DNA from 2 places in the Paenibacillus sp. GYB006 genome. Region 1 is predicted to be linked to the other one. Evidence: riboswitches for the same ligand, from Rfam matches in the RefSeq annotation. Region 1 holds a riboswitch; the other holds the start of a gene.
What was found. A riboswitch is a leader RNA that binds a small molecule or an ion and turns the genes downstream of it on or off. The one in region 1 is predicted to bind thiamine pyrophosphate.

Region 1 (4,684 bases):
GTACTGCACCGAGCAACTGCTTGGATTCTGCTTTTCCTCCTGTAGCAACACCGCGGCTGTTCTGGGAGGCAAATCCGTAGTCAAACATAATGACATTAAAGTTTTGCTGGTGAGCGTAATGAGCAAGATCATACATTGGAATCCAGGATTCCTCCCGATTAGCGCCATATCCATGGCTCAAAACGATGGTTTTTTTCGCACCGTCTTCCTCTGCGGGAATATACCATCCATTCACATTACGGCTTCCATCGACTGCAGGAAACGTAACTTCTTCATAAGCCATCCCTTTGGCAAGCATAGGATTTGAGTATACGGGTGCCACTGTCGGATTCGACAGTACCCAGGCAATATAGGCATGAAGGGCAATAAAGCAGAATACAAAAAAGAATATGATGGATAGAATAAGAGCTACAATAATATGTTTAAAACGAATCAACCTTGGTGAGATTGCTGGAGGAATCGTTGATACGTCTCGCTGAAGATGACTATTGCTCTTGGATGTAGGAAACATTCAGGATCCCCCTCCTTCTAGTTAGTATCTTATACAACTTGATCTCTCACGACTAAAGGACTAGTTATTGTATGAGTTCTCATAAATTTCCGACAAAGTATGACATGTTCTTCATTAGTCACTTCTTGACTCTCTTACTATTATTTTTAATCCTATGTTCTACAAGTAGCAAAGTCAATCCATTAAGATGATTTGTTACACAGATGTAATATTCGACAATCTAGTAGTAAAAGGTACTTGTCAAGTGAAGCAAGCCCTAATCTCATAAGATGAGAAGAGGGCTTTAATAAGATGATGATATCCTCTAAATGAGATTCATTCTCAATAATTATCTTTACTTTAAGGACGAGTTCTCATATAATTTATGTAACCAGGTTTCACGTGATGAAACATGAAAGGAGCATGGATCCCATGGAAGATCAGGATCGCAAATCAACAGTTCGAGCGGTCGAACGGGCACTGGACATTCTGCTCACTTTTACAGGTCAAACGGACCTTGGGCTAACCGAAATATCCAGCAAGATTGGATTACATAAAAGTACGGTGCATCGACTGTTGTCGACCCTGGAGGAGAGAGGGTTTGTTATCCGTAATCCCGCTACTGAGAAATATCGGCTGGGGATTCGGATATGGGAACTCGCTGCGCATATGTCGCAAAGTGATGATCCCGCCGTGTTGCTGCTCCCTGCAATGGAACAGCTCCGCGATAATCTAGGAGAGACCGTTAGTTTGTATTTAAGGGATGGCATTGAGCGTATTCGTGTTCAGGCTGTGCAAAGCAACCAGGCCATTCGCCGGGTCGCTCCTGTAGGAGTTAGACTTCCTTTATCTGTAGGAGCTTCGAGCAAAGTACTTGTCGCTTTTGCACCGATGGAAGAGCAGGAACAATTAATCAGGGAGTTTGATCCCCAGATTCCTTTTGACAAAGAAACTTATCTAGCACAGCTTCAAGAGATTAAAGCTTTGGGTTTTGCTACAAGTTATGAAGAAAGAGAGCCGGGAGCAGCCGCCGTTTCTGCCCCGATTTTTGACCGTAAAGGGAATGTGGCAGCGGCTTTATCCGTCTCGGGACCTGTCAGCAGATTATCTCAGGAGACGCTGCATGAATATGGACCTGTGCTTGTCAGAGCCGCTGCTCAGATGGGGCTTATGCTGAGATAGCAACAGCTTTTAAGCTGGAATATGTAAATATTAGGTTGTGTTTCTCGTTTTTATGAGATACCCTAATAGAGACCGTTCTTTAATAGGAGCGGAAGTGATCTATCATTATAACGTAATAACAACTTACTAGGGGAGCCCGTAAGGCCGGGCTGAGATGGTGTCGCAAGATACCGGACTCTTTGCACCTGATCTGGATCATACCAGCGTAGGGAAGTAATTGGCGATAACATTAGGAGCTTATTCGATTCCATCTTAATACAGGTAGCTTATCTGATTTCAGGAGCCGTGTCATGACGCGACTTTCGAAATTCGCCTGTATAGATATGGAGAGAGTAGGAACAAACTATTGTATAGAAGCTGATTCCCCTAAGGGAGTCGGCTTTTTTTATTGTCGTACACTTCTTGCAGCAAAGGTTCATGTGATTCTTTTACAGGGGCGGTAAGCCACTTTGAAGGAGGATGAAGAAGATGAAGTTGCAGCAACAAGGCAGTACCGAAAATAGTAAAGCAGAGGGCGTTACAGAAGGAATGGGGAATGAATCGATGTACATTCCTTTTCCTGCAAGCCGTAAAGTGTACAAGACAGGATCTCGGCCTGATCTTGTTGTCCCGGAACGCGAAATAGAGCTCAGTCCCACACAAACTCCGCAAGGGGTAGAGATCAACGAACCTTTGCGTGTCTATGATACGAGCGGACCGATGGGGGATGCCGATTATGAAGCAGATATTACGAAAGGACTTCCTGCACTTCGGCATGAGTGGATATGGGAGCGCGGGGATGTAGAGTATTATGAAGGGCGGACCGTGAAACCGGAAGATAATGGACTGCGGTCAGAACGAAGTGTTCAGCAAGCAGCCGAAGTTTTTCCAGGAGAAGCAAGCAGGCCGCTGCGAGCAAAATCGGGTCAGAATGTGACGCAACTGCATTATGCCCGCCGGGGGATCATTACGCCGGAGATGGAGTTTGCTGCCATCCGCGAAGGGCTGGAACCGGAATTTGTGCGCGAAGAAATTGCTAGTGGACGAGCGATTCTGCCGTCTAATATTAATCACCCGGAAGCTGAACCGATGATGATCGGAAGAAATTTTCTCGTGAAAATCAATGCGAACATTGGTAACTCTGCTGTTTCTTCTTCCATAGAAGAAGAGGTAGAGAAAATGACGTGGGCGGTACGCTGGGGAGCCGATACGGTGATGGATTTATCAACCGGCCGTAACATTCATACCACGCGGGAATGGATTATTCGTAATGCACCTGTTCCCATTGGGACCGTGCCTTTATATCAGGCGCTCGAAAAGGTGAACGGTGAAGCAGATCAGCTGAGCTGGGAAGTGTACCGGGATACCTTAATTGAACAGGCAGAACAAGGTGTTGATTATTTTACGATCCATGCTGGGGTGCTGCTTAGGTATATTCCTATGACTGCCAAGCGAATGACAGGGATTGTGTCCCGAGGCGGTTCGATTATGGCAGCTTGGTGCTTAGCCCATCATCAGGAGAACTTTTTATATACTCATTTTGAAGAAATATGCGAGATTATGAAGACCTACGATGTTGCTTTCTCGCTGGGTGATGGACTGCGGCCAGGAAGTATCTATGATGCGAATGATGAGGCACAGATGGCGGAACTTGCTACGCTGGGGGAACTCACGCAAATCGCCTGGAAGCACGATATCCAGGTGATGATCGAGGGACCGGGTCATGTACCGATGCACAAGATTAAAGAAAATGTAGATCTGCAGATGGAAATTTGTAAGGAGGCTCCATTTTACACTTTGGGCCCACTGACAACCGATATTGCACCGGGTTATGATCATATCACTTCTGCTATCGGTGCTGCGATGATCGGTTGGTTTGGTACTTCGATGCTTTGTTATGTTACGCCGAAAGAGCATCTCGGTCTGCCGGATAAGAATGATGTTCGTGAAGGAGTTATCGCCTATAAAATTGCTGCACATGCAGCGGATTTGGCGAAGGGTCATATAGGAGCACAGCGGCGTGATGATGCTTTATCCAAAGCGCGATTCGAATTCCGCTGGAGGGACCAGTTCCATCTTTCGCTCGATCCAGAACGAGCGCTGTCTTATCATGATGAGACCCTGCCTGCCGAGGGGGCAAAGACGGCTCATTTTTGTTCAATGTGTGGACCGAAGTTCTGTAGTATGCGAATTACCCAGGATATCCGAAATCTTGCTGCTGAAAAGGGAGTGAGTGAGGCTGAGGCGGTTCATGCTGGAATGCAGGAGAAAGCAGCAGAGTACCGAGATAAGCGGTCCTTTGTATCGTCTTTTGATATAGATCCTTCTTAATAATAGAAAGTTATCCATTTCATGAAGCAGTACTCTCTATTGTATAAATCATGATAGGGGAGAACAAAATAGGGTATCCGAATGATCAGAAATGAAGGAGGCCCTATCCTATGTATTTTTACAAAGAAGATTTAATTAATATTATTGTACCAGACAAGCCCGATCCAGCGGCAGCTAAAGTGATTCAGGAAACGCTTGGCGGACAATTTGGTGAAATGCGTACGATGATGCAGTATTTCTTTCAGAGCAGTAATTTTCGGGGTAAAGCAACCCAGTATCGTGATTTGATTCGTGGTGTATTTCTTGAGGAAATCGCCCATGTGGAACTTGTTCAGCAAACCATTAATCAGCTGCTGAGCGGAAGTGGAGAAGCCGTTCCTGGTAATGCTGGGGTAGATGGGGCACCGATTGATGAAGCTGTTCGTCATGCAAATCCGCACCATTATATTATGGGTGGACAAGGTTCACTACCTGTAGATGCAGGCGGGAATCCTTGGCTTGGAAGTTATGTATATAATCATGGGAATCTAACTGCTGATTTACTTAATAACGTGGTGCTAGAGTCTACTGGTGTTTTGCAAAAGACAAGGATCTATGAGATGAGTTCCAATAAAACATTCCGCGAAACCCTTGGATTTCTGATTGTAAGAGATAATGCGCATCAGAATGCTTTTGCCAAAGCACTGGAGACCCTGGGGGTAG
Region 2 (4,684 bases), on a different contig from region 1:
TCTCCGACACATCGTCATTTGCTTCTGTTAGAACAACCATCTCTACTTTAGCAAACTGATGGACACGGTATAGTCCTCTGACGTCCCGTCCTGCCGACCCCACCTCGCTGCGGAAGCTCGTCGATACAGCAGCAAGGCGAATCGGCTCCGTTACATCAACCACTTCCCCGGCATAATACGAGATCAGCGGAACTTCCGAAGTGCCGACGAGGAACTTATCCTCTTCTTCCAGCGCATAGGTCTGATCACGCCCGGTAGGAAAGAAACCGGTGTTTACAAGAGCTTCCTCCCGCACCATAATCGGTACATCCATCGGTATAAATCCGTGTTTCATTACGATATCCAGCGCCAGCTGCTGAACAGCCCGGTGCAATAGTACGCCGTCTCCTTTTAAATAATAACTTCTCGAACCGCCGACTTTCACTCCGCGAGGAACATCAAACAGATCATGAAGTTCCCCTAGCTGGATATGATCCTTGATGGTAAATTCCCTTTCCCTTACTTCACCTACTTGCCGCACGAGTACATTATCTTCATCCGACTTACCAATCGGGGTGTCCTCCGAGACGATATTTGGAACGAGCATCATCTGTCTTTCATATTCCTTCTCCGTCTCAGACAATTCCTTGTCTATTTGTTCAATACTGCCGCCCAGTTCTCGAATCTCCGCCTTCAGCTGCTCTGCTTCTTCCTTTCGTCCTTCTTTCATAAGCTGACCGACTTTTTGCGATCCTTTATTTCGCTGCCCGCGCAGTTTCTCTACTTTAGTAATAAGCTCTCTTCTTTTATCATCCGTGTCTATAAGCTCTTTTACCGATAGACTCATATTCTTCAGCCTTGCAACTTCTTCTACCTCATCTGCATGCTCTCGTATCCAGTTTATATCCAGCATACCGCTCACATCCCTGTCGTTATTTTTTATAAAAAAAAGACAAAGAGCGCCCTCATCCCTTGGGACGAGGAGCGCTCTATATGCTCGCGGTGCCACCCAATTTATTGAAATGAATACGGATCCGTGCACATTTCAATCACTTTGGTTCCGCGATAACGGGCGGTGCCGATTAACTTAGGGAATGTCCATATTCCCTTAACGAAAATACCTCCGAGTTGGAATCTCTTCACTGGCATTATAACCGATTTTTAGTTGGCATAATTATAATGTAGCTTTCCCCCATTCGCAACCTTTTTATTCAAGCTATGTGAACGAATTAATTAAGTGCACTTGCAGATATCTTATAGTTACTGTTTGTACCATCTATACTTATCATCGACACAGTATAAATACCACTTCTCAGAGTATGTTCATCTTCTAGGGAAGAAATTGTTTCAAGGTAGGATTTGCCTGCTGCCACTTTTCCGGACCTAATAATACGCTTATCTCCGTCAGTTAAAGTCCAATCAAAAGCAGCTCCTTTTGTATTTTCAACGTAAAATCTTAAATCGTATCCTTGAACATAAGTAAATGTAGTCTTACGTTCACCATTAGAAAATGTGCCTGTCTCATCTGTTAATAGAGTTAGCGGAGCTATTGAACCTTCATCAAATTCAACATCTGATGAGTCAGATCGTTCAACAAGTTGTTCTACAGACTCTGAGAATAATGGTAGTGTAGACCCTGAAAGTAAGATAAGAGAAAGTGCAACTGCAATAAACACTTTTTTATCAATCACGTAAACAGCTCCCATGTTATATTTGAATAAACGAACGAAATTTAAACATCCTATAAATACATATTATAACAAAAATTACATTTTTGGAATTTTTGTTTTCTCTATCCTATTAGCCCATCTTAACTTTGTAGACGTTACCTCCCCTACTCTGTCTTATCATCTGGACATGCCTGTGATATAGGACTATAATACATGGTTGTAACAACTTAACTTTATAATGTACTCAAGGGGTGCTGGTGAAGCCGGCTGAGATAGTATCCGTGAAATACGTGCAGATACGTACCCTGTAACCTGATCTGGATAATGCCAGCGTAGGAATGGAGAAATATATTTTTGGGCTTACTATTTCATGAAGAAGTATACCCATTCCCTTACGTACACAGAGCATCCCGATTCGGGATGCTTTTTTTATGATGAAAAGGTAGCTTTCAGGTGCATTCTAAAGACATCTAAGATATCTAAAGGAGAGGGAAACATTGCAGAAAAAGTTAGGCATGTTCTTGCTGCTTGCTATGCTCACCATCGTTACCGCCTGTGGTAATTCCGGAAATGGCAGCTCAGGAGAGCAAAGCGGGGCAGGAGAAAATACAGAGGGTGAATCACTCCGCGATATTAAGGTGGTACTAGATTGGACCCCAAACACGAATCATACCGGTCTTTATGCGGCGGTAGATCAAGGATTTTACAAAGAAGAAGGATTGAATGTTGAGATTATTCAGCCTGGACAAGCGGGTGCAGATACTATGGTCGCTTCTGGTGAAGTACCCTTTGGAGTAAGTTACCAGGAAGGTGTCACTCAGGCTCGTACCCAAGGGGTACCTATTGTGTCCATCGCGGCAGTGATTCAGCATAATACGTCTGGTTTCGCTGCTCCTACTGATCGGAACATCAAGTCACCTAAAGATTTTGAAGGTAAAACTTACGGCGGCTGGGGCTCCCCGATCGATTCTGCCGTTCTTGATACGATTATGAGTCTCGAAGGCGGCGATGTAGATAAGGTGTCTAATGTGAACATGGGCGATGCCGATTTCTTTACAGCGATCAAGCGTGACATTGATTTTGCATGGATCTTCTATGGCTGGACCGGAATTGAAGCTGAGCTGCGCGGTGAGGCTATCGATATGTTCTATGTCAAAGATTACTCTGAGAAGCTCGACTACTACACACCGGTTCTGATCTCGAATGAAAAGACGATTAACGAAGACCCAGAACTCGTAAAAGCGTTTATGCGTGCAACTACGAAAGGTTATGAGTATGCGATTGAACATCCGGAAGAGGCTGCTGGTATCCTAAGTGCAGCTGTACCCGATCTTGATAAAGAACTAGTGCTTGCCAGTCAGAAATGGCTGAGTCCAAAATATCAGGATGATGCTTCTCGCTGGGGCGAGCAAAAAGCAGAAGTATGGCAAAACTACTCTGACTGGATGGTAGAGCATGGACTTCTCGATCAGCCGCTGGAAGTAGAAAAAGCATACACAAATGAATTTTTACCAACTGAATAATTTGGTTAATTCTATTAATGAAGGAAAGAGAAGGTGATTTATCATGGCAAAGACACTACTCAGCATTCAGGTCATACCGAAAACACCGAATGGAGAAGATTCCATTCCTTATGTAGACAAAGCCATTGAAGTTATTCAGCAGTCCGGACTTACATATCAGGTCAATCCGCTCGAAACCACACTCGAAGGAGAACTTCCTGAGCTGCTAGAGGTAGTCCGTCAAATGCATGAAGTACTGATTGAAGCAGGCAGTCCGAGTGTAATCTCTCAGATTAAGATCGCTCATTATCCTAGCGGAATCAGTATGGAAGGTCTTACGGAGAAATATCGCCCATGAGTTCTTGGTGGAAAAGCGTATGGCCGCCTCTTACGGCAGTCATCCTCTTCTTAGCGGTGTGGCAAATTGCCGTGCCGCTTTTTCATATTGAGAAGTGGATTCTGCCAAGCCCTGCTGATATTACGAAAGAAGCGCTTGCTCAGGCTGCAAGTCTCACCGAGCATACTTGGGCTACGGTGCAGCTGACTTTGCTTGGATTCTTCATTGGTACAGTTGTCGGACTTCTTACGGCGATGCTGCTCCATCTTGTCCCATTTTTGAAGTCGGCCTTATATCCGCTGCTTATTCTCAGTCAAAATATTCCGACGATCGCTCTGGCTCCTCTGCTCATGATCTGGTTTGGTTTTGGGCTGCTTCCCAAAATCATTGTCATTACGCTGGTGTGCTTCTTCCCTGTTGCTGTGTCCACCATGGATGGACTGACACAGACCGATCGGGGAATGATGAACTACATGCGAATGGCCGGAGCGAGTAAAGCGCAAATTTTCAGGAAATTAGAAGTTCCGCATGCGCTCCCTTCCGTCTTTTCCGGCGTAAAAATTGCCGCTACCTACAGTGTAATGGGTGCTGTCATTGCGGAATGGATTGGAACCGATCGCGGTATCGGTTACTATATGATGCTACAAAAATCTGCCTACCGCACTGACCGGGTTTTTGTCGCTATGGCAATCATCGTCCTGTTAAGTCTGCTCCTATTTGCATTGATCGCTCTGCTGGAAAAGATACTTGTCCGCTGGCGAGGAGCAAATACGAAATAATATTTCTGCAGCAGTTTCAGCAATTGAACAATTCATTCCGGAATGGAAAGGAGATAACTGCATATGAATGTACCCGCTCTAGAAGTCAGAGAGATCGCTCTCTCCTTCCGAGAGAAGAAGAAAAATCTCCAGGTCCTTAACGATATTTCACTTACGGTTCAGAAGGGAGAATTCGTCTCTATTGTCGGTCCTTCCGGCAGCGGGAAGAGCTCTTTATTTCAAATTATTGGCGGTCTTCTTGCTCCCGGGGCAGGAAGTATCCATATGAATGGAGAAGTGGTAACAGGAGAACGAGGGCATATCAGCTATATGCCCCAGCAACCGGCGCTTTTTCCTTGGCGTACAATCATAGATAATATCAAGCTTTCTAGTGAGGTCGCTCCTCGAAAGCATGCTGCTAAGAGCGGGAAACTTAGC

Region 2: another riboswitch for thiamine pyrophosphate. It lies ahead of PV403_RS19005 (ABC transporter substrate-binding protein); the one in region 1 lies ahead of thiC (phosphomethylpyrimidine synthase ThiC).

Annotation. Positions count from the first base shown of each region.
Region 1 is NZ_JARBDA010000017.1:23,097-27,780, forward strand. It holds gene PV403_RS21640 (alpha/beta hydrolase) at 1-511, opposite strand, end outside; gene PV403_RS21645 (IclR family transcriptional regulator) at 923-1,672, shown strand; TPP riboswitch at 1,791-1,901, shown strand; gene thiC (phosphomethylpyrimidine synthase ThiC) at 2,201-3,982, shown strand; gene PV403_RS21655 (manganese catalase family protein) at 4,093-4,684, shown strand, end outside.
Region 2 is NZ_JARBDA010000010.1:98,686-103,369, reverse strand. It holds gene serS (serine--tRNA ligase) at 1-892, opposite strand, end outside; gene PV403_RS19010 (hypothetical protein) at 1,209-1,670, opposite strand; TPP riboswitch at 1,887-2,005, shown strand; gene PV403_RS19005 (ABC transporter substrate-binding protein) at 2,165-3,172, shown strand; gene PV403_RS19000 (thiamine-binding protein) at 3,216-3,509, shown strand; gene PV403_RS18995 (ABC transporter permease) at 3,506-4,267, shown strand; gene PV403_RS18990 (ABC transporter ATP-binding protein) at 4,331-4,684, shown strand, end outside.